DNA from 2 places in the Collimonas rhizosphaerae genome. Region 1 is predicted to be linked to the other one. Evidence: predicted binding sites of a transcription regulator. Region 1 holds the regulator's gene; the other holds the start of a gene.
What was found. The regulator sigma-54, encoded in region 1, starts transcription at its own class of promoters, with help from an activator protein. The targets are predictions, from matches to a motif close to TGGCANGNAANCTGCTTT.
Positions count from the first base shown of each region.

Region 2: the regulator sigma-54 is predicted to act here: its motif matches at 4,572-4,589, upstream of V8G57_RS15030 (ANTAR domain-containing response regulator).

Region 1 covers NZ_JBANDC010000004.1:282,284-297,629, reverse strand. The annotation lists gene V8G57_RS07680 (penicillin-binding protein 1A) at 1-1,795, opposite strand, end outside; gene V8G57_RS07675 (pilus assembly protein PilM) at 2,170-3,249, shown strand; gene V8G57_RS07670 (PilN domain-containing protein) at 3,249-3,947, shown strand; gene V8G57_RS07665 (type IV pilus inner membrane component PilO) at 3,947-4,603, shown strand; gene V8G57_RS07660 (pilus assembly protein PilP) at 4,600-5,148, shown strand; gene V8G57_RS07655 (type IV pilus secretin PilQ) at 5,217-7,313, shown strand; gene aroKB (bifunctional shikimate kinase/3-dehydroquinate synthase AroKB) at 7,377-9,101, shown strand; gene V8G57_RS07645 (deoxyguanosinetriphosphate triphosphohydrolase) at 9,098-10,261, shown strand; gene V8G57_RS07640 (DUF4197 domain-containing protein) at 10,354-11,043, shown strand; gene hpf (ribosome hibernation-promoting factor, HPF/YfiA family) at 11,153-11,503, opposite strand; gene V8G57_RS07630 (RNA polymerase factor sigma-54) at 11,659-13,140, opposite strand; gene lptB (LPS export ABC transporter ATP-binding protein) at 13,244-13,990, opposite strand; gene lptA (lipopolysaccharide transport periplasmic protein LptA) at 13,987-14,529, opposite strand; gene lptC (LPS export ABC transporter periplasmic protein LptC) at 14,586-15,179, opposite strand; gene V8G57_RS07610 (KdsC family phosphatase) at 15,176-15,346, opposite strand, start outside.
Region 2 covers NZ_JBANDC010000009.1:215,975-231,320, forward strand. The annotation lists gene cobA (uroporphyrinogen-III C-methyltransferase) at 1-499, opposite strand, end outside; gene V8G57_RS15015 (ABC transporter ATP-binding protein) at 519-1,331, opposite strand; gene ntrB (nitrate ABC transporter permease) at 1,349-2,143, opposite strand; gene V8G57_RS15025 (CmpA/NrtA family ABC transporter substrate-binding protein) at 2,305-3,477, opposite strand; gene V8G57_RS15030 (ANTAR domain-containing response regulator) at 3,867-4,487, opposite strand; gene pyrC (dihydroorotase) at 4,630-5,664, opposite strand; gene V8G57_RS15040 (AAA family ATPase) at 5,669-6,418, opposite strand; gene V8G57_RS15045 (amino acid ABC transporter ATP-binding protein) at 6,580-7,305, opposite strand; gene V8G57_RS15050 (amino acid ABC transporter permease) at 7,389-8,084, opposite strand; gene V8G57_RS15055 (amino acid ABC transporter permease) at 8,087-8,839, opposite strand; gene V8G57_RS15060 (amino acid ABC transporter substrate-binding protein) at 8,974-9,927, opposite strand; gene V8G57_RS15065 (amino acid ABC transporter substrate-binding protein) at 10,084-10,962, opposite strand; gene V8G57_RS15070 (Glu/Leu/Phe/Val family dehydrogenase) at 11,243-12,529, opposite strand; gene V8G57_RS15075 (LysR family transcriptional regulator) at 12,768-13,748, opposite strand; gene V8G57_RS15080 (ABCB family ABC transporter ATP-binding protein/permease) at 13,832-15,346, opposite strand, start outside.

The sequences.
Region 1 (15,346 bases):
CCACCATTTGCAGCGGCGTCACCGCGCCGGCGCCCAGGGCCAGGGTCAGGTAGGGCGGATTTTTGTCAGCATCAAAGCCGAAACGCGTCACATATTCCTGTCCGTATTTGGCGCCGATCTTGTCCAGGATGCGCACCGAGACCACGTTCTTCGACTTGGTCAGCGCCTTGCGCATGCTCATCGGACCTTCATATTTGTTGCCGTAGTTCTTCGGCTGCCAGATCTGGCCGCCGGTCTGGCCGCCGCCATAGCTGAGCGGCGCATCATTGATGATGGTGGCCGGCGACAAGCCCTTTTCCAGCGAGGCGGAATAAATGAAGGGTTTGAACGACGAGCCCGGCTGGCGCCAGGCCTGGGTGACGTGGTTGAATTTGTTGCGGTTGAAATCGAAGCCGCCGATCAGGGCGCGGATGGCGCCATCCTTGGTGTCGGCCGCGACAAAGGCCGATTCCACCGCCGGCATCTGGGTAATGGTCCAGTTTTTACCGTCCAGCATGACGCGGATGATGGCGCCGCGCTTGACCTTGCGTTGCGGCGGCGCTTTGTCGCTCAGCAGGTTGGTGGCGATGCCCAGGCCGGCGCCGCTGATGCTGATTTCCTGGCCCGATGACAGCACCGCGCGCACCAGTTTCGGATTTGCCTCCAGCACCACCGCAGCGACGATTTCATCGCTGTCGGGATGGTCGGCCAGCTCCACTTCGATCGCGTCTTCAGCTTCTTCCTTGGTGCCGTCGGGGATTTCCATATAACCCTCGGGGCCGCGGTAGCCGCGCCGCTTTTCGTAATCCATGACGCCACGGCGCAGCGCTATATACGCTGCATCCTGGTCCGCCTTGGTGATGGTGGTGAAGACGTTGAGCCCAAGCGTATAAGTATTTTCCTTAAATTGTTCGTACACCAGCTGCCGCGCCATTTCAGCGACGAATTCGGCATGGATGCCGAATTCGCTGGCGCCGGTCTTGATGTGCAAGGCTTCATTCTTGGCCTGTTCATACTGCGTCGGGCTGATGTAGCCCAGCTGCAGCATGCGCAGCAGGATGTACTGCTGGCGCACCGTCGCCCGTTTCGGATTGACGACCGGATTGTTGGCCGACGGCGCCTTCGGCAGGCCGGCCAGCATCGCCGCTTCCGCGGTGGTGATGTCTTGCAGCCGCTTGCCAAAATAGATTTGCGCTGCAGAGGCAAAACCGTAGGCGCGCTGGCCCAGGTAAATCTGGTTCATGTAGACCTCGAGGATCTGGTCCTTGCTCAGGTTGCGCTCGATTTTCCACGCCAGCGGAATTTCATACAGGAATTTGCGCGATGCTTTCTGGAAGAAGGTCGGCTCGTTGCTGGTCAGGAAAAAATTGCGGGCGACCTGCTGGGTGATCGTGCTGGCGCCGCCGCCGCCGCCGGTCAGGTTGGAAAAACTGGCGCGCAAGATACCCTGGTAGTCAACTCCGCCATGCTGGTAAAAACGATCATCTTCAATCGCCAGTACGGCTTTTTTCATGACATCGGGAATCTCGTTGATGTGAACCAGGCTGCGCCGCTCTTCACCGAATTCGCCAATCAGCACGCCGTCGGCCGAAAAAATGCGCAGAGGAATCTTGGGTTTGTAGTCGGTGAGCGAATCGAGTTCCGGCAAATTCGGGTAAGCCATCGCCAGCATCAGGAAAAAAGTTAGGCAGCCGATAACAGCCAGGCCGACAACGATGCCAAAAAAGCCAAGCAGGAGCCGTAGCAGCAGCGGCAAGCGACGGCGCGAAGGAGAGGGGTACTGCTGGGTGTCGCTGGCTGTGTCTGGAGGCGTCATTCGATGCGTTTTATGAAAGATGGATGCCACGCATTATAACGGCACAGCCCTTGGCTCAAAACTTGCTCTGCATCATGCGTTCTTGATGAACCGCAAACTACGTTGCGAAATTCAGACAGAAATTGTCGATAAAAACCAAATTTGGACCGGTGAGGGCGCTATGGAGCGGTTTTTTGCACTACTTAAACAATTTCCCTGTGGAAAATTTCTTTACAGTAGGCCCCTCTTATTGCTACGATTTCACGTTACAAAATTTAACATTGCTGTAAGCCCTGTTTTACAGGTTTTTCCTAACTTCGAGACGGTATCCCGCTAATGCGACCGCCTTGCAGGCAGAATGTTCCCCAAATAATACATACTCGGGAGAAATGCTCTTGGCATTAGATCTTGGATCGCTGATCGGTAAAAAGAACCCGCCTCTGGTGGGGATTGATATAAGCACGTCGGGCGTCAGGCTGGTTGAGCTGTCGGAGACGGGCAAGGATCAATTGCGCCTGGAGCGCTATGCCTCGGAACCGTTGCCGCGCGGCGCGGTGGTGGATGGCAATATTGAAAACATCGAGCAAGTCACGGAAGTGGTGCGGCGGCTGTGGAAAAAAAGCGGCTCGAGCACCAGGCTGGTGGCTCTGGGCATGCCGCCGGCGTCGGTGATTACCAAAAAGATCATCCTGGCCAGCGGCATGCTGGAAGAAGAGCTGGAGATGCAGGTCGAATCCGAGGCCAGCCAATATATTCCATTTGCTTTGGATGAAGTCAGCCTTGATTTTGACGTGATCGGCCCGGCGCAGCATTCGCCGGAGGACGTTGAAGTGCTGCTGGCGGCGACCCGCAAGGAAAAGGTCGAAGACCGGGTGGCGGTGGCGGAGGCTGCCGGCCTCAAGCCGACCGTGATGGACATCGAGTCCTACGCGGCGCGCGCCGCGATCAACCGCATCATCGGGCAGTTGCCGAAAGCCGGGCAGGGGCAGATTGTCGGCCTGTTCCAGATTGGCACGCAAACCACGCATGTGTCGGCCTTGCTGGATGGCCAGCTGATTTATGAGCGCGAGCAGCCGTTTGGCGGCAACCAGCTGACCCAGGACATCGTGCGCGCCTACGGCCTTTCGTATGAAGAGGCGGAAACAAAAAAACGCAACAATGACCTGCCTGAAGGCTACGAGCGCGAGATTCTCAATCCGTTCCTGGAGAGCGCTGCGCTGGAAGTCACGCGGGCGATCCAGTTCTTCTTTACCTCGACGCCATATACCCGCCTCGACCAGCTGTTCCTGGCCGGCGGATGCGCCACTATTCCGGGCCTGGTTGAAGTGGTGGCCGGGCGCGCCAAGATTTCCACTTCGGTGGTCAGTCCTTTCACCGGCATGCAACTGGGGCCGAATGTGCGGGAAAAACAATTACGCATGGATGCACCGTCTTACCTGGTTGCCTGCGGCCTGGCCATGCGGAGGTTTGGCTGATGATCAAGATTAATCTACTGCCGCACCGCGAAGCCAAGCGCAAGCAGCGCAAGAATACTTATTTCGCCATGTTGCTGCTGTCGGCAATCGTGGGCCTGGTAGTGGTGTTGCTGGTCGGCGCATTCTTCGCCAACAGCATCTCCAACCAGACCGAACGCAATCGTTTCATTACGGCGGAGAACACCCGTCTTGATGGAGAAATCAAGGAAGTCGCCACCCTCAAGCAGGAAATCGAAGCGTTGAAGGCGCGCCAGCAAGCCGTCGAGGATTTGCAAAGCGATCGCAACCAGCCCGTGTACCTGATGGATGAGCTGGTCAAGCAGGTGCCGGAAGGCGTGTACCTGAACTCCCTCAAGCAGGAAGGCCAGCGGGTAGCGTTGAATGGTTATGCCCAATCGAATGAGCGGGTGTCGGAGCTGCTGCGTAACCTGGGTAACAATTCGGCCTGGCTGGAACGCCCTGACCTGATTGAAATCCGTTCCGCCAATATCGGTGGTACTGGCCGCGACAGCAAGCGTGTTTTCGCTTTCACTGTCAATGTCGGCATCAAGCGACCGTCTGACAAGGACGCCAAAGATGCGGCAGGCGTTCCTGCGGCAGGCGTTCCTGCCGCAGGAACGCCAAAAACGGCGGCAGCTGCTGCAACCGGCGCCGGCGCTGCAACCGCGCCCAAAGCAACCTTGAAAGACGCCAAGTGATGGATATGAATAATTTGAGCGCCTCGCTGAGCGCGCAATTCCGCGGACTGAATGGCCGCCATCCCGGCCAATGGCCGATAGTTCCTCGCGTGCTGTCTGGCGTGGCAGTGTTCCTGCTGGTGCTGCTGGTGGGCTGGTATTTTTACTGGAGCGACCAGCAGGATGAGCTGAACGCCGGTGAACAGAAGGAAGTGCAGCTGAAAGAGCAGTACAAATCCAAGATCCAGCAAGCGATCAACCTGGATGCTTTGCAAAAGCAAAAACTGCAGGTGGCGGATTATGTCGCTACGCTGGAGAAGCAACTGCCTAGCAAAGCCGAAATGGATGCCTTGCTGTCCGATATCAACCAGGCCGGCCTGGGGCGCGGCCTGCAGTTTGAATTGTTCAAGCCAGGCCAGGTGGTGGTGAAGGATTACTACGCCGAGCTGCCGATCAATATCAAGGTAACCGGCAATTATCACGATGTCGGCTCATTTGCCAGCGACATCGCTAACCTGCCGCGCATCGTGACCTTGAACAACATGAATCTGACAGCCGGCAAGGATGGAGCGCTGAGCCTGGACGCGATTGCCAAGACCTTCCGCTATCTGGACAAGGACGAAGTGGCGGCACAGCGCAAGGTCGCCGATACAGCTAAGCAGAAAGGTCAAAAATGACGTTTTTTCGCATTGGGCGTCTGACCCAGGTGACATTTTTTGTCGTATTTATCTCAACTTTGTCAGGTTGTGGTGACAGCGGTATACAGGAATTGAAAGAGTGGATGGCTGACGTCAAGAGCCATACCAAGGTCGGGATACCGAAGCTGAGCGAACCGAAGAAGTTCATTCCCTTTACTTATGCCGGTGCGACCAGCATCGATCCCTACAATCCCAGCAAGCTGCTGGTGGCGCTGGCCAAGCTGCAAGGCAAGTCAAACGGCCTGAAGCCGAATATGGACCGGCGCCGTGAAACGCTGGAAAACTATCCGCTGGACACCATCAAGATGGTGGGGACGTTGCAAAAAGTGGGTTTGAGCTATGTCTTGCTGCAAGTCGACAAGACCGTGTTCCAGGCCAAAGTGGGGAATTACATAGGGCAGAATTTCGGCATGGTCACCGGCATCACTGAGTCCGAGGTAATTTTGAAAGAAATCGTACAAGATGCGTCCGGCGAATGGGTCGAGCGCGAAGCCAAGTTAGCGTTGCAGGAGAGCACAAAATGATTGCAGCAGGAAAAAAATTCGTTAACCTGAGCGTGAGCCGGCTGAGCGTGGTTCGGCAAAAAGCCTTGATGTTGGGTGCGCTGCTGTGTTTGCTGGTATCAGGGGCGCCGGCAATGGCGGCGGAAGATAATGCGATCACTTCGATCAACGCTAACCAGCAAGGCAGCAATGTCATTGTCAAGATCAGCTTCAAGCGTCCGCTGGCTACGCAGCCGACGGCGTTTGCCGTGATCAGCCCGGCGCGCATCGCTTTCGATTTCATCGGGGTTGGCAATGCTACCGGCAAGACATCGCAAGACATCAGCATGGGCGACGTGCGCAATGTGGTGGTGGCGCAAGCTGACGACCGCTCACGCCTGGTGTTCAACCTGAAACGTTCTTTGTCGTACGCTACCGCGATGGACGGCAATTCCCTGATCGTCACCATCGACGGTTCTGGCGGCCTGGCGACGCCGGTCAATGCTGCCGGCATGCCGGTACGTCCCGCGGCAGCCGCAGCTGCACCTGTGGCCGCGGCGCCAGCCCCTGCAGCATTGCTGAACGGGAAACCCGCCCTGCGCGATATCGATTTCCGTCGCGGCACCGCGGGTGAAGGCCGAGTTGTGATTGACCTGCCGAATACCCAGGTTGGTGTCGACGTCCGCCAGCAAGGCCAGACAATTGTGGTGGATTTCTTGAAAACCAGCTTGCCGGATGTCTTGCGCCGCAAGCTTGATGTCGGTGATTTTGGTACTCCGGTCAAAACCATCACTACCGTCACGCAAGGTGAAAATGTACGCATGATCATCGAGCCGAAAGGTCTTTGGGAGCAGAGCGCTTACCAAAGCGACAGCCAGCTGGTGATCGAAGTCAAACCGATCAAGGAAGACCCGAACAAGCTGGCACAGGGCGCGCAGGGATATCGCGGCGACAAGCTTTCCCTGAATTTCCAGAACGTGGAAGTGCGTTCGGTGCTGCAGGTGATTGCTGACTTTACCGGCCTGAACATCATTACCAGCGATACCGTCGGCGGCAACCTGACCCTGCGCCTTAAAGATGTTCCTTGGGACCAGGCTTTGGATATCGTGATGCAGGCCAAAGGTCTGGACATGCGCAAGAACGGTTCTGTCATCTGGATCGCACCGAAAGACGAATTGCTGACTAAAGAAAAACTGGAACTTGAGCAGCGTTCGCAAATCGCCGAACTGGAGCCTCTGCGCACAGAGTCCTTCCAATTGAATTATCAGAAAGCTGAAGCCTTCAAGAAAGTGTTCGGGATTGATGATGCCGGCAGTGGGGGCAAGAAAAATAGCATTCTGTCAAATCGTGGCAGTGCTGTGATCGATCCTCGCACTAACCAATTGTTCGTTACCGATACGCCGACCATTCTGCAGAATATCCGCAATCTGGTGCAAAAGATCGATATCGCATCGAGACAGGTCTTGATCGAAGCCCGCATGGTGGAAGCGAATGATGGCTTTAGCCGTAATCTCGGCGCCAAGCTTGGTTTTGGCTTTAATGGCAAAAATGTCACTGCAGGCGGCACTCAAACCGCGACGGCGTCGACTGGCACGCTTCCAATCATAGGAGGAAATTCGGTGAATTTGCCGGCCAATCCTAGCACTGGCACGGCAGGTTCGCTGGCTTTGACCCTGTTCAATTCCGCTGCATCGAAATTCATCAGCCTGGAGTTGTCGGCGCTGGAAGCGGACGGGCAAGGCAAGATCATTTCCAGTCCGCGCGTTGTCACGGCTGACCAGCAGAAGGCTCTGATTGAACAAGGTGTTGAAATTCCATACCAAAACGCCACCAGCAGCGGAGCCACATCGGTTGAGTTCAAGAAAGCTAACCTGAAACTGGAAGTTGTGCCGCAAATCACTCCTGACGGCAATGTCATTTTGACAGTAGATGTGACGAATGACAGCGTCGGCGCCACGGTTCCAGGCGGTGTGGCTATCAATACCAAGCATGTCCAGACCCAGGTCCAGGTTGAAAATGGCGGGACGGTGGTGATTGGCGGTATTTATACCCAGACGATTTCAAACGATATTACTAAAGTGCCACTGCTTGGAGATATTCCGGTTCTGGGTTATCTTTTCAAACAAACGGCAGTTGTTAACAAACGAACTGAATTATTGATTTTCCTGACACCGAAAATCGTCATCGACCGGCTCGCTGGGCATTAATTGCACAGAAGACACCGGCCTGGCGCCGGTGTCTGTATTTTGAGCAAAAGGTTGAGTGGTGAAATGGTGCGGTACACAGGCAATATCTTTCTGGTAGGCCTGATGGGCGCGGGCAAGACTACGGTTGGCCGCGCTCTGGCAAAAAAACTCAACAAGCTATTCATTGATTCGGATCACGAAATCGAGGCGCGTACCGGCGTCTCGATTCCTTTGATTTTCGAGATAGAAGGCGAAGAGAGCTTCCGCCAGCGCGAGACGGAAGTGATACGCGACCTCAGCGGCAGGCGCGGCATCGTGCTGGCCACCGGCGGCGGCGCTGTCATGCGGCCGGAAAACCGCGAATACCTGAAAAACCGCGGCACCGTGATTTACTTGCGTGCCAGCATCCACAACATCCTGCAGCGCACCAGCCGCGACAAGAACCGGCCGCTATTGCAAACAGCCGATCCGCGCCGGCGCCTGGAAGAACTGTCACGGCAGCGAGAGCCGTATTATCGCGACGTGGCCGACATTGTCATCGACACTGGCCGACCTAACGTACAATTCCTGGTACACAGCATCCTGAGCCAGCTGGAACTGCTGCCCGACGAGCCTGAAGCAGGATCGGGCACGGTTAGCCAGGCTGGCGCTATCACCCCTATTTCAGCAAATTCTTTTATGAACCAGCAGTCGCCCCCTCCGGCCCCGGCGCCGACCATCACGCTCCAGGTAGAACTGGGCGAGCGCAGCTACCCGATCGAGATCGGACCGTCGCTGCTGAACGACCGTGAGCGGATTGCGCGCCTGATCATCGGCAAGCAGGTCGCCGTGGTGACCAACACTACCGTCGCGCCGCTGTACCTGCAAGGGTTTAGCCAGGCGTTGAAAGACGCCGGCAAGAGCGTGCTGGAAATCATATTGCCGGACGGCGAAGAAGAAAAGAACTGGGCCAGCCTGATGCAGATCTTCGATCGGCTGCTGAGCGCAAAATGCGGCCGCAAGACGACCTTGATCGCCCTGGGCGGCGGCGTTATCGGCGACCTTACCGGTTTCGCTGCTTCGGCCTACATGCGCGGCGTGCCGTTCGTGCAGATCCCGACTACCCTGCTGGCGCAGGTCGATTCCTCGGTGGGCGGCAAGACCGGCATCAACCACCCGCTCGGCAAAAACATGATCGGCGCCTTCTACCAGCCGCAGGCAGTGATCGCCGATACCATGACCTTGCACAGCCTGCCTGAGCGCGAGCTGTCGGCCGGGCTGGCGGAAGTGATCAAATACGGCGCGGTGATCGACGCCGAATTCTTCAAATGGATAGAGAGCAATATCGGCAAGCTGATGGCGCGCGATAACGTTGCCCTGGCTTACGCCATCCGCCGCTCCTGCGAGCTGAAAGCCGACGTGGTCAGGCAAGACGAACGCGAAGGCGGCTTGCGCGCCATCCTGAATTTCGGCCATACCTTCGGCCATGCGATCGAGTCCGGCCTGGGCTACGGCAAATGGCTGCATGGTGAAGCGGTCGGTTGCGGCATGGTGATGGCGGCTGACCTGTCGCACCGGCTTGGGCACATCAGCGCCGTCGACAAGGAACGCGTCAGTGCGCTGGTGCGCGCCGCCGGCCTGCCGACCGAGGCGCCCAACCTCGGCGCTCAGCGCTGGCTGGAGCTGATGCAGGTCGACAAAAAGAACGAAGACGGCCAGATCAAGTTCATCCTGATGAACCCCTTGGGCGGCCATCTGGTCACCGGCGTGCCGCAAGAAGCACTGCTGGCGACGCTGCAGCAGCTAGCCTCGGGAGATTTGCCGCGATGAACCCGGAAGCGCTTCTCGCTCAACCTCTCGCCCCCTATGCCGCACATTCTGGGCTGTCGCGAGGACGCCTGTTCGAGGAAACGCCACCTAGCGCCCGCAGCGAGTTCCAGCGCGACCGCGACCGCATCATCCATTGCACCGCATTCCGCCGCCTGGAATACAAGACCCAGGTTTTCGTCAACCATGAGGGCGACCTGTTCCGCACGCGCCTGACGCACAGCATTGAAGTGGCGCAAATCGCCCGTTCGATTGCGCGCAACCTGCAACTGAACGAAGATTTGGTTGAGGCGATTTCACTGGCCCACGACCTGGGGCATACGCCATTCGGCCATGCCGGCCAGGATGCCCTGAATGACTGCATGGAGGCGCATGGCGGCTTCGAACACAACCTGCAGAGCCTGCGGGTGGTCGACAAGCTGGAGCAGCGCTACGGCGCTTTTGACGGCCTGAACCTGATGTTCGAGACCCGCGAGGGCATCCTGAAGCACTGTTCGCTGGCCAACGCCAGGAAGCTGGGCGATATCGGCGAGCGCTTCATCCAGCGCAAGCAGCCGAGCCTGGAGGCGCAAGTCGCCAACCTGGCCGACGAGATTGCCTACAACAACCACGATGTCGACGACGGATTGCGTTCGGGCCTGCTGACGCTGGAGCAGATGAACCAGATAGATTTTTATGCAACCCACAGCCGCGAGGTCGAGCGGCTGTACCCTGGCCTCGGCGGGCGCCGCGCGATCAATGAAACGGTGCGGCGCATGATCAACGCCTTGATCACCGACCTGATCCAGACCTCGCAGCAGCGCATCCTGGATGCCCGCCTGCAGAGCGTTGACGAGGTGCGCAATGCGCCGCCCCTGATTGCATTTTCCGACGGCATGGCGCAACAGGCAGCGCTGCTGAAGCGCTTCTTGCGCGAAAACCTGTACCGCCACTACCTGGTCAATCGCATGACGGCCAAGGCGCGCCGCATCGTCGCCGAACTGTATGCCTGTTTCAGCGCCGAGCCGACCTTGCTGCCGCCCGACTATCAGCTGGGCCAGCCCGGCACGGCCGGAGCAAGCCCGCAGGCGCGCGCGATCGCCGATTACATCGCCGGCATGACCGACCGTTACGCGATACGCGAGCACAGGCGTTTGTTCCTGGTAGACGAAGGCCATCTCTGACATGCGTACCACAGGGATTTCCGGTCCCTTGCTCTAAACGCAACAAGTTAGGGTAGACTTTGTCGTTTTCCAATCATTTCATGAGGATCGTTATGCGCCGCGTATACCAAACAGCAGTGACCCTGACCCTGGCAGTAACCGCTTCCGCCGCGCTTGCCTTGTCCTTAAGCGACTTGAGCAACCAGGACGCCAGCAGCGGCCTGAAAGCTGCGCTGCAAAAAGGCGCGGATGTCGCGGTGTCCAAACTGGGCGTCGAGAATGGCTTCCTGAACAACGACAAGGTCAAGATCGGCTTGCCCAGCGTGCTCGATAAAGCCATGCCGCTCTTGAGGATGACCGGCCAGGGACAGAAACTGGACGACCTGGTGGTGTCGATGAACCATGCCGCGGAACAGGCAGTGCCGTTGGCCAAGCCGCTGCTGTTGAATGCAGTGAAATCGATGTCGGTGACGGATGCAAAAAACATCCTGACCGGCGGCGATACTTCGGTGACAGACTTCTTCAAGGCAAAGACTTCGGCGCAACTGGGCCAGAAATTCCTGCCTATCGTCAAAGGCGTGACCGACCGCAACGGCTTGTCGGCGCAATACAATTCGGTCATGGGGCAAGTCGGCAAGACCGGCATGGTGCCAGCCCAGCAAAGCACCGTTGAAGGTTACGTCACGCAGCGTGCGCTGGACGGCCTGTACACCATCATCGGCGACGAAGAGAAAGCGATACGGCAGGATCCGGTCGGCGCCGGCAGCGCGATTATCGGCAAGGTGTTCGGCGCATTGAAATAAGGACGCGCCGCAGCGATAAACAATAATATGGTTTGACAATAACAAAGGGCGCATTGACTGCGCCCTTGTTCATTTATTGGCGCGAGCCACACAGCTCGCGCAGGTCGGATCAGGTCGCGGCGGGGAGTTCTTCCGGCAGGTGCTTGATGGCATCATGCTGGTGGTCTTGCATCTTGTCCTTGTATTTGATCACCTGGCGATCGAGCTTGTCGATCAGGGCGTCGATGGCGGCGTAAAGATCGTGGGCAATGCTTTCGGCATGCAAATCTTTTCCTTTTACGCGCAGGTTGATTTCCGCTTTTTGGCGTTTTTCTTTTTCAGTAATCTTGTCGACCGTCAGGATCACGCTGATATCGATGACCTGGTCGAAATGGCGTTTGATACGCTCTAGTTTGCTTTGTACGTATTCGCGAATGGCAGGGGTTAACTCGAGGTGATGCCCACTGATGGTGAAGTTCATACAGCGCTCCTATCAAGAATATTGCTGGCGGTCCGGAGCTGGATACGCAGGATCTTTAGGCGGACGGTCCGAAAACAGACAGTCCTGGCAAGAACCAATGAAACCCGCTTCGTCTGGACACAGCAAGGGTAAGCTTTACAATCAAACCAGAAGAACTACAAGGCCTTGCGTAAATTAACAGACGGAATTTTCAGTGCTTCGCGATATTTTGCGACGGTGCGGCGGGCTACCACCATACCTTGTTCCGCAAGCATGTCGGCAATCTTGCTGTCAGAGAAAGGATTTTTTGTATCTTCCGCTCCTATCAATTGCTTAATGAGTGCCCTGATTGCCGTTGAGGAAGCCTCTCCACCTGCCTCAGTAGCAACATGGCTGCCGAAGAAATACTTCAGTTCAAACATCCCGTGGGGAGTGAGCATGTATTTCTGAGTGGTTACACGAGAAATAGTACTCTCGTGTAGTCCCAGTGTATCAGCTATTTCACGCAACACAAGCGGCCGCATGGCCACCGCGCCGTGCGAAAAGAAATTCCTCTGGCGTTCCACGATGGCTTGCGCCACGCGCAGGATGGTGTCGAAGCGCTGCCGCATATTCTTGATCAGCCACTTGGCTTCCTGCAGCTGCGAAGTGAGCGCGCCGTCGCCCTTGCTTTGCTTCAGAATGTTGGCATACAGGACATTCACCCTGAGCCTTGGCATGACGTCATTGTTGAGCATGACCTGCCAGCCCTGCTTGCTGCGCCTGACGATCACGTCGGGCACGACGTAGTCGGAAGTGTTGGCGGCGAACGGCGCGCCGGGGTGCGGATTGCACTGCTTGATGACTGCCTGCGCTTCGCGCAGGTCTTCGTCGTCGCAATCGAGCGCCTTCTTGATTTTATTGAAATCGCGTTGCGCAAAAAGCATCAGGTGATCTTGCACGATCGCCAATGCAAGCCGGCGCGTGACAAATGGCACTTTGATAAAACGCCTGATCTGCAAGCTCAGGCATTCCGCCGCATTGCGGGCGCCGACGCCTGCCGGGTCGAAACTCTGCACCATCTTCAGCGCCGTCGATAATTCCTCGATGGCGATTTCCAGTTCCGGCGGCAGCCGCTCCAGGATTTCTTCCAGCGATTCTTCCAGGTAGCCGTTGTCGTCCAGCGCATCGATGGTCAGCTCGACCAGGGCGCGGTCACGCAAGTCGTGCAGCGTTTCGCGCATCTGCTGCAGCAGATGTTCGCGCAAGGTGGATTCGTGGGCTTCCAGCTGCGGCCGCGCATCTTCGTCATCCGGGGTTTTTGAACTGCGCGCGACATCGTCGAAACTCCATTCGCTGTCGCCGCTTTCCGGGCCGCTCTCGGCGGCCGGCGGCGTGTCCAGCCCGGTTTCGCTTTCGCTCGGCGAGCTGCTCACTTCGCTGTCGCCCACCGGGGCATCCATGGTCGACGCGGTGCCGCTGATGGCGCCGTCCGCCAGCAAGCGTACGGAATTGTCGAGCGGGTCGTCGACCCGCTCCAGCAGGGGATTGTCCGACAGGATCTGTTCCAGCTCCTGGTGCAGTTCGAGCGTGGACAATTGCAGCAGCCGGATAGACTGCTGCAACTGAGGTGTCAGCGCAAGATGCTGCGAGGTGCGTAGCTGGAGTGATTGTTTCATGGCTTCCGTGCAGACAATTCACTGGTATTTCTTTATTCGGGGCAGGCTGCCGCAGCGCGGCGCATTCCCTTGCCCCCGACCGTTCGGGCATATCTCGATGAAGCTACATGCGGAAATGCTCGCCCAGGTATACGCGCCGCACCGACTCGTCGGCGATGATGTCGTCCGGACTGCCGCTGGCCAGCACGCTGCCCTGGTTGATGATGTAGGCGCGATCGCAGATGCCCAGTGTTTCGCGCACATTGTGGTCGGTGATCAGCACGCCTATGCCGCGTTCCTTGAGGAAGCGGACGATGCGCTGGATCTCGATCACGGCGATCGGATCGATCCCGGCAAACGGTTCATCCAGCAGGACGAAGCGGGGATTGGTGGCCAGCGCGCGGGCGATTTCGACCCGCCGGCGTTCACCGCCCGACAGCGACAGCGCCTGGTTTTCACGCAGCTTTTCGATTTGCAGCTCGTGCAGCAGCTTCTGCAGCTGCTCGTCGATTTGAGCCTTGGTGAGCGGCTTGCCGTTGGGACGCTGCAGTTCCAGCACGGCGCGGATATTGTCTTCCACCGTCAGCTTGCGGAACACCGATGCCTCTTGCGGCAGGTACGACAGGCCGAGCACTGCACGCCGGTGGATAGGCAAGCGTGAAATGTCGACGCCGTCGAGGTCGATCTCGCCGCCGTCCGACGGCACCAGGCCGACGATCATGTAGAAAGAAGTAGTCTTGCCGGCGCCGTTGGGGCCCAGCAGGCCGACCACTTCGCCGCAATGCACTGTCAGCGACACGTCGTGGACTACCTGGCGCGCGCCGTAGCTTTTCTGCAGGCCTTTGACGATCAGGGTGCTGGGAGCTGTCATTGCGGAGCTTTCGGGCGCGGCTGGATGACGGCGCGTATGCGTCCGGCGCCTGCCTGGCTGTTGCCGTTGACGGTATTGTTGACCGAATAGAATTCAGTGCGGCTGTCGTAGGAAATGAATTCGCCGTTCACTTCGTCGGTTGGTTTGTCGCCTTGCAGGCGGCGCATCTGCGCCTTGGAAAACAGCTTGGTGATTTCTGTCTTGCCGTCGTATTCGATGCGTTCGGCATGGCCGTCGATCCACAGGTCGGGGCCGCCGTCGCGTTTTTGCTTGAACGTGGCGAGCTTGCCGGGATCTGCGTACAGGGTGGCGAACTGGTAGCCGGACGGATCGGTAGTCACCACCACGCGGTCGGCTTTCATCAGCAGCGTACCGCGCGTCAGCACCACGTTGCCGGTAGCGACATTGACCTGCTTGACGTCGTCATAGGTGAGCTGGTCGGAATCGATCAGCGTCGGTTTTTCGGAGTCTGCTTTTTCTGCATGCGCCACGCCTATGGCGCTAAGCAACAGCAGGGATATGAAAAATAGTCGTTTCATGAAAAATCCTGGATAAAGGATAGAACGGTGTGCATAAAATGGCCTGTTTGCCTGGATCAGCGAGGTTTGGGCGGAAACACGCCGTGGACCTTGCTGAACAGTTTCAGTACACGCGTGGAATTATTGAAATCCATGCCGGTGCCATGCAATACCGATTGTCCCAGCGTGAGCTCCACCGGTTTGTCGGACTGCATGACGTCGTCGTCGGGCAGCAGCAGCAGGTATTCGGATTTCAAGTGGAAATTGTCGGCCTGCGGCGTCTTCGGCCGGTCCGCATTGACGTCGCCGTACAGATGCACCTTGCTGTTGTTGTCTTCGATCTTGCCGCGGTCGGCGCGCAGGTTCATCGGCGGTTTTTCCTTGTCCAGGCTGTGGATCAGCGGCTTTTGCACATCGAACGAATCGTCGCCTGGATTATGTGTCAGCCGGTCGCCGGAAATGTTGTAGCGCGGCTGCCCGGTGGGCGACATCTGCACGTAATTGAAATGCTCGACGAAATAATCGGGTTCGGTGCGCGCCGCCTTCGGCAGCAGGTCTTCGGTATTCTGGTGCATCACCTGCACCAGCCAGAAACTGCCGAGCGCCAGCAAGATGAACAATATCAGCAGCAGCAGGAAGCGGAAGCGGTAGGTGGAGCGCAGGTTTTTCATGCAATGTCCTGCGGTGTGGTGCGCAGGTACGACGCCAGCGTCGCTGCGTAGGTATTTTGCGCCTGCATGATCAGGTCGCAGATTTCACGCGCGGCGCCGTGGCCGCCGCTGGCCTGGGTGACATAGTGCACGCGGCTGCGGACATCGGGATGGCCGTTGGGAACGCT
Region 2 (15,346 bases), on a different contig from region 1:
TCATGCCGGCCGCCACCAGCGCCGTCCAGTTCGGCTGGGCGCTCTCGCTCTTGCCATGGCCGGTCACGAAAATCACGCCCTGGCTATGGTCGCGATGCGTCGCCGCAATGCCGATGCTGGCCGCGGCCGCCATGCCGCTGGTAATGCCCGGCACCACTTCGACCGCCACCCCTTGCCGCTGCAAATGCGCGCGCTCTTCGCCGCCGCGGCCGAACAGATAGGGGTCGCCGCCTTTCAGGCGCACCACGCAATGGCCTGCCTGCGCTTCCAGCACCATCAGGCGTTCGATGAATTCCTGCGAGGTCGACTGGCAACCGCCGCGCTTGCCGACATGGATCACCCGTGCGCTGTCTTGCGCATGCACCAGCACTTCGGGATTGACCAGGTCGTCCACCAGCAGCACATCGGCTTGCGCGATGGCCCTGGCAGCCTTCAGCGTCAGCAGGTCCGGATCACCTGGTCCGGCGCCGACCAGCATCACTTTACCTTGCGGTTTCATCATAGGTTCCTGGTTTCCCTCAGGCCGCCTGCGCGGCCGGATGGGCTTGTTTGCGATACAGGAATTCCAGCACCGAGGTCCGGTACTCGGCATACAAAGGATCCTGCGCCAGCGCCACGCGTTCACGCGGCCGCGCCAGCCTCACCTGCACGATATCGCCGATGGTGGCGGCCGGACCGTTGGTCATCATCACGATGCGGTCGGACAGCAGCACCGCCTCATCGACATCGTGGGTCACCATCACCACCGTCGATCCGGTCTTGGCGACGATCTTCAGCAGCTCGTCCTGCAAATGGGCGCGGGTCAAGGCGTCCAGCGCGCCGAACGGTTCGTCCATCAGCAGCACCTTGGGCTCCATCGCCAAAGCGCGGGCGATGCCGACCCTCTGTTTCATGCCGCCGGAAATTTCATGCGGGCGTTTTTGCCCGGCCGCCGTCAATCCCACCATCGCCAGCGCGGCCTTGGTGCGCTCCTTCAAGGCACTCTTGTTTTCGGTGGCGGCGAACACGCGCTCCACGCCGAGATAGATATTTTCGTGGCAGGTAAGCCAGGGCAGCAGCGAATGGTTCTGGAACACCACCGCCCGTTCCGGCGATGGTCCGCCGATTTCACGGCCGGCGCAAATCAGCACGCCGTCGCTCGGCAGCAGCAAACCGGCGATCAGGTTCAGCAGGGTCGACTTGCCGCAGCCGGAATGGCCGATCAAGGTCACGAACTCGCCCTTGCGCACCGTCAGGTTGATGTCGCGCAGTGCGTGGAACTGGCCCTTGCTGGTGCTGAACACCATTTCAGCCTGGTGGATATCGATGAATTTGGCGTCGCGCTGTTCCATGTTTTCCCCGATGTCAGTTAGTTCGATACTTGCTCATAGGTAAACGCCTTGGCCAGAGCCACCAGCAATTGCTCCAGCACCAGGCCGACCACGCCGATCACTACTATCGCGATGATGATGTGCGGCACGTTGAGGTTGTTCCATTCATCCCAGACCCAGAAACCGATGCCGACGCCGCCGGTCAGCATTTCGGCGGCGACGATCACCAGCCAGGCAGTGCCGATCGCCAGCCGCACGCCGGTCAGCATGTACGGCAATACCGAAGGGAACAGGATCCTGGTGATGACTTTCCATTCCGACAGGTTCAGCACGCGCGCCACGTTCATGTAATCCTGCGGCACCCGCTGCACGCCGACAGCAGTGTTGATGATCATCGGCCAGATCGAGCAAATGAAGATGGACCAGATCGCCGCCGGATTGGCCGACTTGAACACCAGCAGGCCGATCGGCAGCCAGGCCAGCGGCGATACCGGTTTCAGCAAGCTGATGATGGGACCGAACATGCTGGAGAGGAACTTGAAGCGGCCGATCATGAAGCCCAGGGGAATCCCCACCAGCGCCGCCAGGCCGAAGCCGACGCCGACCCGCTGCAGTGAAGCCAGGATATTCCAGCCTATGCCCTGGTCGTTAGGGCTGGTCCGGTAGAACGGATCGGCAAACAGCTTGAGCGCTTCCTGCAAGGTCAGCAGCGGCGTCGGAAACTGGCTGTTGCTCATCGCGATGATCTGCCACACCAGCACCAGGAACGCCAGGCCAAGCAACGGCGCAACGATGCTCATCAGCCAGGACGGCATGCTGCTGCGGCGGTTCATTTTCGGCAGCGGGCGCGGAGCGGCGACCGCGGCTTCAGCCACAACCTCGGTTGCCTTGCTATCCATTGCTGCCGCCTGGCGATTGGCATTTGCCGCCGTGTCCATGATTGCGCTCATAGTGACTCTCCAATAAATCGCGGTTCATAAACGTCTGGATTTATTTATGCACGGATCTTGAAAGATGCGGCATAGGCTTGCGGATTCCTGCCGTCCCACACCGTGCCGTCCATCAGCTTCGAGCTCCGCAGCGGGTCTTTCGGCAGCGGCGTGTTTGTCATCGCCGCCGCATCCTTGTAGAGCGCGATCTGGCTGACCGACTTGGCCACCGCCAGGTAGTCCGGGTCGCTTTTCAGCAAACCCCAGCGCCGGTGCTGCGTCATGAACCACATGCCATCCGACAGGTAGGGGAAATTGACCAGGCCGTCGTTGTAAAACTTCATGTAGTTCGGATCGTCCCAGGTCTTGCCCAGGCCGTTCTGGTAACGGCCCATGATGCGCTGGTCGATCACGTCCTTGCTGGTGTTGACATACGATTTGTCGGCGATCGCTTCGGCCATCTTGTTCTTGTTGGCGAGCGAAGCATCGATCCATTTCCCCGCTTCCAGCACGGCAGCGATCAAGGCGCGGCAGGTGTTCGGATTCTTGGCGGCAAACTCGGCGGTAGTGCCCAGCACTTTTTCCGGATGGTCTTTCCAGATTTCCTGGGTCGTGATGGCGGTAATGCCGATGCCATCGACGATCGCCCGGTGGCCCCAAGGCTCGCCGACGCAAAAGCCGTCCATGTTGCCGACCCGCATGTTGGCCACCATCTGCGGCGGCGGCACCGTAATCACCTTGGCGTCCTTGAGCGGATTGACGCCGTTGACGGCCAGCCAGTAGTACAGCCACATGGCGTGGGTGCCGGTCGGGAAGGTCTGGGCAAATGTATATTCGCGCTTGTCGCTGGCCATCAGCTTGGCTAGCGACGGCCCGTCCACAGCGCCTTTGTCGGCCAGCTTCTTGGACAGCGTGATGGCCTGGCCGTTATTGTTGAGCCCCATCAGGATCGCCATGTCTTTCTTCTGGCCGCCTATACCCATCTGCACGCCGTAGATCAAGCCCGACAGCACATGCGCGGCGTCGAGTTCGCCGTTGGCCAGCTTGTCGCGCACGCCGGCCCATGAGGTTTCCTTGCTGAGGATGATCTTGATGCCGTATTTTTTGTCAAAGCCGAGCAGCGACGCCATCACCACCGACGCGCAATCGGTCAGCGGGATGAAGCCTATCTTGACCTCGGTTTTTTCCGGCTTGTCCGAGCCTGCGGCCCAAACACCGGTGCTGGAAAGTCCTAACATGCTGGCTCCTGCCGCGAGAGTCGCGGTCTGTAATAGTTGACGGCGCTTGCCGTCGACAAGCGTGTTCGGCGTGTCCGGGGTGTTTAGCTGCAGTGCATTGCTTGCTTCCATCGCATGGCTCCAGATTGTTTCCGGCAACAAAAAAGGCGTCATCCCGCGCTGGACAAGCCATGCGGAAAGACACCTTTGTCTTATGCGGAAACGGCCGCCGTTAGCCGATTCCAGCAGCGCCAGCGTTGGCGCCTGAAATGGACTATGCAAACCACGTGCCAGGGATTTTTACCGGGGGAAATGCAGGACCGTGCCGGTTTTCCGCTCAAAAAGCGCACCGGCCTTGTGCAATGCACCAAACCAGCTCGCGGCAACCGCGCGTCCAGTTCACGGCCTGGTCAGCCCAGCAGGTCGGCAGCGTCGATAATGCGTTGCGCCACTTCGGACAGCTTGAGGTTCTTGTCCATCGCCAGCCGCCGCAGCTTTTGATATGCCTCCTGCTCCGTCAGCTTATGGTGATCCATCAGCAAACCCTTGGCCCGGTCCAGCAACTTGCGTTCGGCCAGCTTCAGCTTGGTGTCGGACAGCTCCGCCAGCAGCTTCTGCTCTTGCCGGAAGCGCGCCAGAGCGACCTCCAGCACCGGCTTGATGCGCGCCGTCTGCAGGCCGGCCACGATATAAGCGGAGACACCGGCCGCCATCGCCGCATCCATGCTGGAAGTTTTTGCATCCTCGGTAAACAGGACGATCGGGCGGCGCGCATCGCGTGTGGCGATCACCACGTGCTCAAGCACGTCGCGCGCATCGGATTCAGCATCGATGATGACCATGTCTGGTTGCAACTGGGCAATTCTCTCTGGCAGGTACAGGTCGGCCGGAAGTGAAGCGACTATGTTGTAGCCGGCCTCCAGCAAGCCGATGCGCAAAGCCTTGCCGCGCGCGGCTTGCGCCTCGAACGCGGGATCGTCGTCACCCTCGATGGCGACCGGATTGACAACAACGATACGTAGACTTTGCATGCTTGAACCTGGATCCGAAGGCGAATCGGTGAGCTACGGTTAGACAGGATGGAAGGCCGGTTTTATCCGTTCCTGCCATTCAAGCAAGCAAAAATCGCACCATGTCGATGCAAAAGGTAAAAAGCGGAGGTGTTAAATGACCCTACGCCAGTTGCCAATCTATCGTCTCGCCGCCGTTCAGCGGCACCAGGGTAGTCTCGCCCAGCGGCAATTCCGCCGGCAAGGTCCACGACTGGCGCTCCAGCGTGACCGTGCCCTGGTTGCGCGGCAGATTGTAGAAATCGGGGCCGTTGAAGCTGGCGAACGCCTCCAGCTTGTCCAGCGCGCCGGCCTGGTCGAATGCCTGCGCATACAGCTCCATCGCATGCAGCGCGGTATAACAGCCGGCACAGCCGCAGGCGTGCTCTTTCAAACCCTTCGGATGCGGGGCTGAATCGGTGCCGAGGAAGAAGCGCGTGCTGCCCGACGCCACTGCCTGCACCAATGCTTGCCGGTGCTCTTCTCGCTTCAGTACCGGCAGGCAATAATAATGCGGCCGGATGCCGCCCTTGAAGATTTCGTTGCGGTTATACAGCAGGTGATGCGCCGTGACGGTGGCCGCCACCGGCCCGCTTGCGCTCTCGACGTATTGGGCGGCGTCCTTGGTGGTGATGTGCTCGAACACCACTTTCAGTTCCGGCATGTCGCGCCGCAACGGCTGCATCACACGATCGATGAAAACCGCTTCGCGGTCGAAGATATCGATTGCAGGATCGGTCACTTCGCCATGCACCAGGAACGGCATGCCGAGCTCCTGCATGACTTCCAGTGTCTTGTAGCACTTGCCCAGGTCCGTTACGCCGGCATCGGAATTGGTGGTGGCGCCGGCCGGATACAGCTTGACGGCGTGCACGAAGCCGCTGTCCTTGGCGCGCCGGATCTCGTCAGGCGGCGTATTGTTGGTCAGGTACAGGGTCATCAGCGGCTCGAACGCCAGCTCCTGCGGCAAGGCTGCCAGGATGCGCTCGCGGTAGGCTGCCGCCTGCGCAGTGGTGGTCACCGGCGGCTTCAGGTTAGGCATCACGATGGCGCGGGCGAACTGGCGCGCGCTATGCGGCAAGACGGCGGCCAGCGCCACGCCGTCGCGCAGGTGCAAATGCCAGTCGTCGGGACGGGTGATGGTCAGTGTGTCGGTCAAGGCATCAGTCATGTTCATTCTCTTCTGCAAAAAGTCGCTCCAGCATGGCTGCCGGATTGTTCAGGAAATGGCGCGTGGTCGTATAGTGTTCGGTGTCTTCGTAGCGGGTCTCGGCAAGGCCGCTCTGGTCCAGCAGGTAAATCCTGGCGTGGGGATAAGCCAGCAGGATAGGCGAATGGGTGGCGATGATGAACTGGCTGCGATTTTGCGCCAGCTTGTGGATAATCGCCAGCGCCGCCAGCTGGCGGTTGGGCGATAACGCTGCTTCCGGTTCATCCAGCATGTAAAAACCGTCAGGCTGGAACTTGTTTTGCAGCAGCGCCAGGAAAGACTCCCCATGCGATTGCCGGTGCAGCCCCTTGTCGCCATAGGATGGATGCTGTCCGTCATCCATGTTTTCCTCGTAGGTGGCGAGGTTGAAGAAACTTTCGGCGCGCAGGAAATAGCCGGCCCGGGGCCGCTTGAAGCTCTTCACTGTCCGTATGTAGCGATACAGGTCGGAATGCGCTTCGGCGGTAGAGAAATTCGCGTTCCTGGTGCCGCCTTCCGCATTAAACCCCCAGGCAACCGCAATCGCTTCCAGCAAGGTCGATTTGCCTGCGCCGTTTTCGCCGACCAGGAACGTGACGTCAGGATGAAAATCGATCTGCTCCAGTTCGCGCACGGCCGGGATGCTGAAGGGATACACATCATAATCGACCGCCAGCTCGGGATTGAGTTTCAGGCTGCGCAGGTAAGGTTTGGTGGCTAGCATGGTGCGGCGGGGGTTCGGATGAGCGTCATTTTACCGCAGGCCGGGGGGCGGCGCCTCGCCGGATGCTCCCCGCCTGCCCTTCCGCGCCCGGCAACCAGGCAACAAAAAAGCCGCCCGGATATGCTCCGGAGCGGCTTCTTGCCTCGCGCAAAACGCAGCGATCAGTGAATGATCTTGGCCAGGAAATCGCGGGCGCGGTCGGAACGCGGCGCGCCAAAGAACTCGTCCTTGGTGCAGTCTTCCACCACCAGGCCCTTGTCCATGAACACCACGCGGTTGGCGACCTTCTTGGCGAAGCCCATTTCATGCGTCACCACCATCATGGTCATGCCTTCTTGCGCCAGGCCGACCATCACATCCAGCACTTCATTGATCATTTCCGGATCGAGCGCTGAAGTCGGTTCGTCGAACAGCATCGCAATCGGATCCATCGACAACGCACGGGCAATCGCCACGCGCTGCTGCTGGCCGCCGGACAGCTGGCCAGGGAACTTGTCTTTCTGTGCAATCAGGCCGACGCGGTCCAGGTACTTCAAGCCTTTTTCATTGGCTTCGTCCTGGCTGCGGCCCAGCACCTTGACCTGGCCGATGGTCAGGTTCTCGCGGATCGACATGTGCGGGAACAGTTCGAAGTTCTGGAACACCATGCCGATGCGCGCGCGCAGTTTCGACAGGTTGGTCTTGGGGTCGCCGACCGAAACGCCATCGACCGTGATCTCGCCCTTCTGGAACGGCTCCAGGCCGTTGACGGTCTTGATCAGCGTCGATTTACCGGAACCCGACGGTCCGCACACCACCACCACATCGCCCTTGGCCACTTGCGTGGTGCAATCGGTCAGGACTTGAAATTGGCCGTACCATTTGCTGACGTTGTTAAGCTTAATCATGAGTATTTCTCCTAATTCCTGAATTCTGTTTTGCAGTCCAGGCCCGCCCCTTCCTTGGGCCGGGCCTGGATCTTGTCGAACAATTATCGAATAATCGCAACCCTTTGCTGCAGCTTCTTGACCAGCGACGACAAGCCGAAGCTCATCACGAAGTACACCACGGCGACAAACATGTACATCTCCACCAGGCGGCCGTCGCGCTGCGCGATCTTGGATGCGACAGTAACGAAGTCCGGCACCGAGCCCAGCACATAGACCAGCGAAACGTCCTGGAACAAGACGATGGTCTGGGTCAGCAGGATCGGGATCATGTTGCGGAACGCTTGCGGCAGCACCACATTGCCCATCATTTGCCAGTAATTCATGCCCAGCGCATAGCCGGCAGAAACCTGGCCGCGCGGGATCGACTGGATCCCGGAACGCATGATTTCGCAATAATAAGCTGCTTCAAACAAGATGAACGTGATCAATGCCGACGAGAATGCGCCGACCTGCACCGGCTGCGATGCGCCGATAATCCAGGCGCCGATGTACGGCACCAGGAAGTAGAACCAGAAAATCACCAGCACCAGCGGCACCGAGCGGATCAGGTTGACGTAGCTGGTGGCGATCAGTGAAATCGTCTTGTTGTGCGACAAGCGCATCATCGCCAGCACGGTGCCGAACAGGATGCCGCCTATCATCGCCACCAAGGTCAGCGTCAGCGTGAACTTCATGCCGGTGGTGAACAGGTAGAGCCAGGAGCGCTGGATGACGTCAAAATCGAAATTCGAAAACATGATTAATGACCTCCCGTGTTAGCGCTGCCGGCAGCAATGAAACCTGGAATCGCGATCGCTTTTTCAAGCCAGCGCGCCAGCAGCAAGGCAATCGCCGAGATGATCACGTAGATCACGGTAGCGCCGGTGAGAGCTTCGAAAGTCTGGAAGGTAAATTCACGCATCGAATAAGTAGCGGCGGTCAGTTCCACCAGGCCGATCGTCAGTGCGACCGAGCTGTTCTTGATGATTGCTGCGAATTCGTTGGTCAGGGACGGGATGATGATCCGGAACGACATCGGCAGCAAAACGTAGCGATATGTTTGTGGCAACGTCAGACCAAGTGCAGTACCCGCCAGCTTTTGGCCACGGGGCAGTGCATTAATGCCAGCGGAGACTTGTACGGCAATCCGCGACGACGTAAAAAAACCCAGCGCCAGGAAGGCGGTGATGAATGATGCATTTGGCAGGCTCTTGAGCCAGTTGCCGACGCCCGCAGGGACGATTTCCGGCATCACGAAATACCAGAGAAACATCTGCACGATCAGCGGGATGTTGCGGAATAATTCAACGTAGCCGTTGGCCACGCGTACTGCCCACTTGTTCGGCATGGTACGGATCGTACCGATCACCGTACCGATGATCAGCGCCATGATCCAGGCCGATGCGGACAGCGCAAGCGTCCACTTCAGGCCGGCCAGCAAGGTGTCCATGTAAGTGCTGACACCGTCGGGAGACTCTTGCCAGAAGATGCCCCAGTTCCAGTTGTAATGCATATTAAGTCCCCTCTATTACTCAAATCTCCATTGCTGCGCCAGCAATCGGCAAGCGCCTATTGTGCGGCGCAGCAATTCAATTTCAGAAACAAAACGGGAGGCTTGCGCCTCCCGTTCCGTTCTTATCGCCTATCTTATTTTTTCTTCAACTTCAGCGATTGCTTTTGCGCTTCAGGGACGGCAGCATAGGCAGCCGGATCACCCGAATCGGTTGGCTTGGCAAACGCAGCCTTCAGCTCTGGGCTGACTGGCACGTTCAGGTTGATGCCCTTCGGCGGAATCGCCTTCAGGAACCATTTTGCGTAGATGTCGTTGATCTGGCCCGAGGTGTAGACATTGCTCAGCGCAGTGTCGACCGCTTTCTTGAATGGCAGGTCGTCTTTGCGTTCGATAATGCCGTACGGCTCAACCGACAAGGCTTCCTTGGTGATTTCGTAGTCGGCAGGCGCTCTGGAGCTTGCCGCCAGCGACGCCAGCAGGATGTCGTCCATGACAAACGCTGTTGCGCGGCCGGTTTCCACCATCAGGAACGCTTCAGCATGGTCTTTGGCGGCCAGGATGTTCATGCCGAGGTTGCGCTCGCCATTGAGGATCGTGACTTGCTTCAGGTTCGACGTGCCGGAAGTGGAAACGATGGTCTTGCCCTTGAGGTCGTCCAGCGTCTTGATGTTGGACGATTTCTTGGCCAGGATACGGTTCGCGGTCACGTACATGGTCGGCGCAAAGGAAACGACCTTTTGACGCTCTGCATTGTTGGTGGCGGAATCGCAGGACAGGTCGATGGTGCCGTTGGAGATCAGCGGAATGCGGGTCGCCGAAGTCACTGGAACCATCTTGACGTTCAAGGCAGTCATGCCGAGCTGTTTCTGAATGGCGGTCGCAGCTTTCAGGCACAGGTCGATCGAGTAACCCTGATACGATTGTTTGTCATCAAGGTAAGAGAATGGAATGGACGAATCGCGCACGCCCAGGGTGATGGTGCCGGTATCCTTGATTTTCTTGAGTGTTCCGGTCAGTTCTTGTGCTTGTACGGAGCCAACCATTACTCCCAAGCCAACCAAAGCGACAACTAATTTCGATGACATCATAACAACTCCCGTAAAAAAATTATCTGTATAGTTTAACAAACTCACTGCCTCAGCAGCAGACTTAAACTCATGCTTATTTATTATTCTTACTTCTCCTCCGAAAATGCCTGTCTCCACCTTTGCATAAATTAAAAATTACAGTCAATTCTGATTACTTTAGTTGCCAACCTGGTCCGACGGGAAGCGTAAAGACTCCCTGAAAAGATAGCCCATGGGCATGTTCAACACGAGATTATTTTTTGCCGGAATCGGACTCAGGAACCACTTGGTGTACAACTTGTTGATTTCGCCATCGTGGATAATGCGGCCCATTTCACGGTCGACCACAGCTTTATAGTTTGTATCGCCTTTCGGCAGCATGATAGCGTAAGGTTCGGTTGTCAAAGGCTCGCCGACAATCGCGTACGCTGCGGGATCCTTGGCGGTAGCCTTCAATCCGTACAGCAGCACGTCATCCATCACAAACGCATCGGCCGCCTTGTCTTCCACCATCTTGAACGATTCGTTGTGGTCGCGTCCTTCCAGTATGGTCATGTTCAGGGAGCGGACCTGGCCCCGGTCGACCAGGGATTTGACGCTGGTCGTCCCCTTGGTCGTCACCACCTTCTTGTCGCGCAGGTCCGGCCAGTTCTTGATCTTGTCTTCGGTCCGCACCAGCATCCGCGACGACGCCATGAAATGCGCGATGGTAAAGCCGACCTGCTTGCGCCGCTCTGCATTGTTGGTGGTTGACCCGCACTCCAGGTCGATTTTTCCGCTTGCGATCATGTCAATGCGATTAGATGACGTCACTGGAACATACGCGATATTCAATTGCTGCAGTTTCAATTGCTGCTTCACCGCGTCGGCTATCTTGAGGCACAGGTCGATCGCATAGCCAACCGGCTTTTTATCCTGATCCACAAAAGAGAACGGGAACGACGCTTCCCGGTATCCGATCGTGATGGTCTTGCTGTCGCGGATTTTCGCCAGCACGTCTTCCGCATGCGCGGCTGCCGCTGCGATACTCAACGTTACCGCTAACACAACTCCCAGACCTGCATTGCACCGCGCGGCCGCGTTGCTGCCCTGGCCGCCCTTACCGTCCTTGATTCCCACGCTGCTCTCCCCTTGATGTGCGCTGTCGATAATGTTTTTATGCAATGAATATGCTTAATGCAATATTCAAGCCAGCTGTTTGCTTGTCGGCGGCGACTGCTATAGCGTCGCTCTTTTGCAGACAAGTCCCCGGATACGCCCAGGGCCAGATGACACGCGCTCAGCCGGCCAGCAGCTTGAGCGCGCGCAAAACATCCCGACTATAACGCAACATCAATCAAGGATACAAACCACGCATTTCACGCGCTTGCAACACACGGGTACAGGCAACGATAAATGCAGCGGTGCGCAACGATACTTTCTTCTCTTCAGCCAGTTGCCAGACCGCGGTAAACGCTTCGCGCATGATGCGGGTCAGGCGCAGGTTGATTTCATCTTCAGTCCAGAAGAAGCTGGAGAAATCCTGCACCCACTCGAAATAACTTACCGTCACGCCGCCGGCATTGGCGATCACGTCAGGCACTACCAGCACGCCCTTTTCATGCAGGATGTCGTCCGCAGCCGGGCTGGTCGGGCCGTTGGCGCCTTCCAGGATGATCTTGGCGCGGATGGTCGGCGCATTCTCCACGGTGATTTGTTGCTCCAAAGCAGCAGGCACCAAAATATCGCAATCGACAGCCCAAAACTGCGCACGGTCGCTGATTTCTTCGCCGCCCTTGAAACCGGCAACGCTGCCGGTTTCATTGACGTGGGCTTGCAGCGCCGCGACGTCGAGGCCGCTGGATCGCACCACGGTCGAGATATGGTCTTGCACCGCCACTACTTTTGCGCCGGCTTCCGAGAACAGGCGCGCGGCGATGCCGCCGACGTTACCGAAACCCTGCACCGCAACCTTGGCGCCGTGGATATCCAGGCCGCGCTTGACCGCTGCTTCGCAACCCACCACGAACACGCCGCGGCCGGTGGCTTCGCGCCGTCCCAGGCTGCCGCCCAGTGAAATCGGCTTGCCGGTGACGACGCCCGATGCAGTGCTGCCCTGGTTCATGGAATAGGTATCCATCATCCAGGCCATGATTTGTTCGTTGGTGTTGACGTCCGGCGCCGGGATGTCCTTGTTAGGGCCGATGATGATGCCGATCTCGCTGGTATAGCGGCGCGTCATGCGTTGCAGTTCGCCTTGCGACAAGGTCTTCGGGTCAACCCGGATACCGCCCTTGGCGCCGCCGTACGGCACGTTGACAGCAGCATTCTTGACCGTCATCCAGGCCGACAGGGCCATCACTTCGGACAGGGTCACGTCCTGGTGGAAACGCACGCCGCCCTTGCCTGGGCCGCGCGAGGTGTTGTGCTGCACGCGATAGCCCTCGAAGTGGGCAATGGTGCCGTCATCGCGTTCGATAGGGACGTCGACGATCAGCATCCGCTTCGGACGCTTCATGGTTTCGACCCAGCGGGCCAGATTGCCGAGGTAAGGTGTTACGCGATCGATTTGTTCGAGATAGTCGCCCCATGGGCCGATGCCATGTTGCGTGAGATAGGATGGAACTTCGTGCTTGATAGTCATATTTTTGCGCGCTCCTGGAAGTTGCAGACCGGCCCCCTGGATTAGGACGACAGGGGTACTGACAGCGGGGGCGAAATCGATCTAGTGGCGAATCGTAGGACAACGGCATAGGGCAAAGCCAATGCTTTGTGCGCATGTAACTATGCATTTTTTGCATTGATATCAAAAAATACAATTACCCCATGGCAATATGATTTTCGCGCGGCTTGCGCCGCCCGGAACCTGGCGGTTCCGGGGTTTATGCGAGCGCCGCCGGTGTTTTGCGTTTGGCGTTTTTGGCTGCTTCCTTGGCGGCGTTTTCCTGCTGCTGCAGCAGGTAAGCCCACAACCGCGCGACCACCGGCTTGCCCGGCCTTTGCACGGTAGGACGTTCACGGTACAGGCGGATTTCCATGGTGGCTTCCCATTCCGGCGCGTTGTGGTCGACGCTGGCCAGCTGTTTCAGCTTGACTTCGCGGGTCACCGCGGACTCCGGCAGGAACGCCACGCCGTGTCCTTCCAGCGCCATCATTTTCAAGCCTTCCGCCATATCCGTCTCGTAGCGTTTTTCCAGGTAAAGCGGCTTCTTGGCGTCGGCCAGGATCAGTTCCACCATGCGCCCGAGGTAGGCGTTGCTGGTATAGGACAAGAACGGCAAAGGCGCGCCGGCGCTGCCGGGAAAGACATAGTCCGGCACCCCGGCCTTGTTGCAATGGGCATAGGCGCGCAGCACCTCGCTGCCCAAGGTGATCAGGTCATAGCGGCCGGTGTCGAGCTGTACCGGCTGGCGCGGATGGTGATAACACAGCAGCAGGTCGCAGCCGCCATCCACCATGGCCATCACGGCGTCATGCACGTTCAAGGCCAGCAGGCGCGTATTGAGCGGGCCAAAACCGCCTTCCAGCAAACGGATCCAGCGCGGCACATAGGTCAGCGACAAGGTATGCGGCACGGCAAAATCGACCGTGCTCAATGCTGTCGGGCGCTTGCCGCGCATCAGCGCACGGGCGTTGTTGATCTGGCCCAGCATTTCCAGCGCCTGCTCGTAAAAGACCTCGCCGGCCGCCGTCAGCCGCGTCGGATAGGAGGTGCGGTCGATCAGGTCGGCGCCCAGCCATGCCTCCAGCGACTGGATGCGGCGCGAGAAGGCCGGCTGCGTGACATGACGCAATTCTGCAGAGCGGCTGAAACTATGGGTTTCCGCCAACGAAATGAAGTCTTCTAACCATTTGCTTTCCATGCCGCTATCGTAACGCGAGTCGGCAGCGGCGGCATAGGAAATTGGCGCACCCGCGGACGACAATCTGCATGAGCGTTGTACTCCTACACCATGCGCACCACGTTTTCAGGGTAGCCGTCGCCGGCTTCCGGCGACGGGCTCTCCATCTCGTCCGGATGCGCCTGCTGGCGCTGCCACATCTGCGCATATGCGCCGTCCGCCGCCAGCAGCTGCGCATGCGTGCCGCGCTCAATGATGTGGCCGTGGTCCAGCACCAGTATCTGCGCCGCATCGGCGATGGTCGACAAGCGATGGGCGATCACCAGCGTCGTGCGGTCCTTGGCGATTTCTTTCAGCTGCGCCTGGATCGCCTGTTCGGATTTCGAATCGAGCGCCGAAGTGGCCTCGTCGAAAATCAGCACCGCGGGATTTTTCAGCAGGGTGCGGGCGATCGCCACCCGCTGCTTTTCGCCGCCCGACAATTTCAAGCCGCGCTCGCCCACCATCGAGTCATAGCCGTCCGGCAGCGATTCGATGAAATCATGGATATGCGCCGCCTTGGCGACCGCGATGATTTCGGCCTTGCTGGCGCCTGGCTTGCCGTAAGCGATGTTGTATTCGATGCTGTCGTTGAACAGCACGGTATCCTGTGGCACGATGCCGATCGCCTGGCGCAGCGAAGCCTGCGTGATGTCGCGCAAATCCTGGCCGTCGATCGTGATGCGGCCGGCGTTGATATCGTAAAAACGGAACAGCAGCCGCGACAAGGTCGACTTGCCGGAACCGCTGTGGCCGACTACCGCGGTGGTGGTGCCTGCGGCTATCGTGAAATCGACGTCGAACAAGATCTGGCGCTTGCTCTCGTAGCTGAAATCGACATGCGCGAAATGCACTTGCGCGCCGCCGGTCAGTAGCGGCCGCGCCTCGGCGGCGTCGGCGATCTCGCGGTTCTCATCGAGCAGGTGGAACAGCCGCTCCATGTCGGCCAGGCTTTGCTTGATTTCGCGATAGATGACGCCAAGGAAATTGAGCGGGATATACAGCTGGATCATGAAGGAATTGACCAGCACCAGGTCGCCCAGCGTCATCTTGCCGTCGATCACGCCCTGCGTGGCGCGCCACAGGATCAGCGTCACCGCGATGGCGATGATCAGCGACTGGCCGGTATTGAGCAAGGACAGCGAGGTCTGCGATTTCACCGCGGCGGTCTCATAACGCATCAGGCCATCGTCGTAACGCCGTGCTTCGTATTCCTCATTGCCGAAATACTTGACGGTTTCGTAGTTGATCAGCGAATCGATGGCTTTGGTGTTGGCGCTCGAATCGAGCGTGTTCATGGTGCGCCGGAAATGGGTGCGCCATTCGGTCACGGTCACCGTAAAAAAGATGTAGCTGACCAGCGCCACCACGGTGATGCCGGCAAACCAGATGTCGTAGTGCAGCACCAGGTAACCGAGCACCAGCGAGATTTCGATCAAGGTCGGCAAGATGCTGAACAGCGCATACGACACCAGCGACGAAATGCCGCGTGTACCGCGCTCGATGTCGCGCGTCATGCCGCCGGTCTGGCGATTCAGGTGAAAGCGCAGCGACAGCGAATGCAGGTGGCGGAACACCTG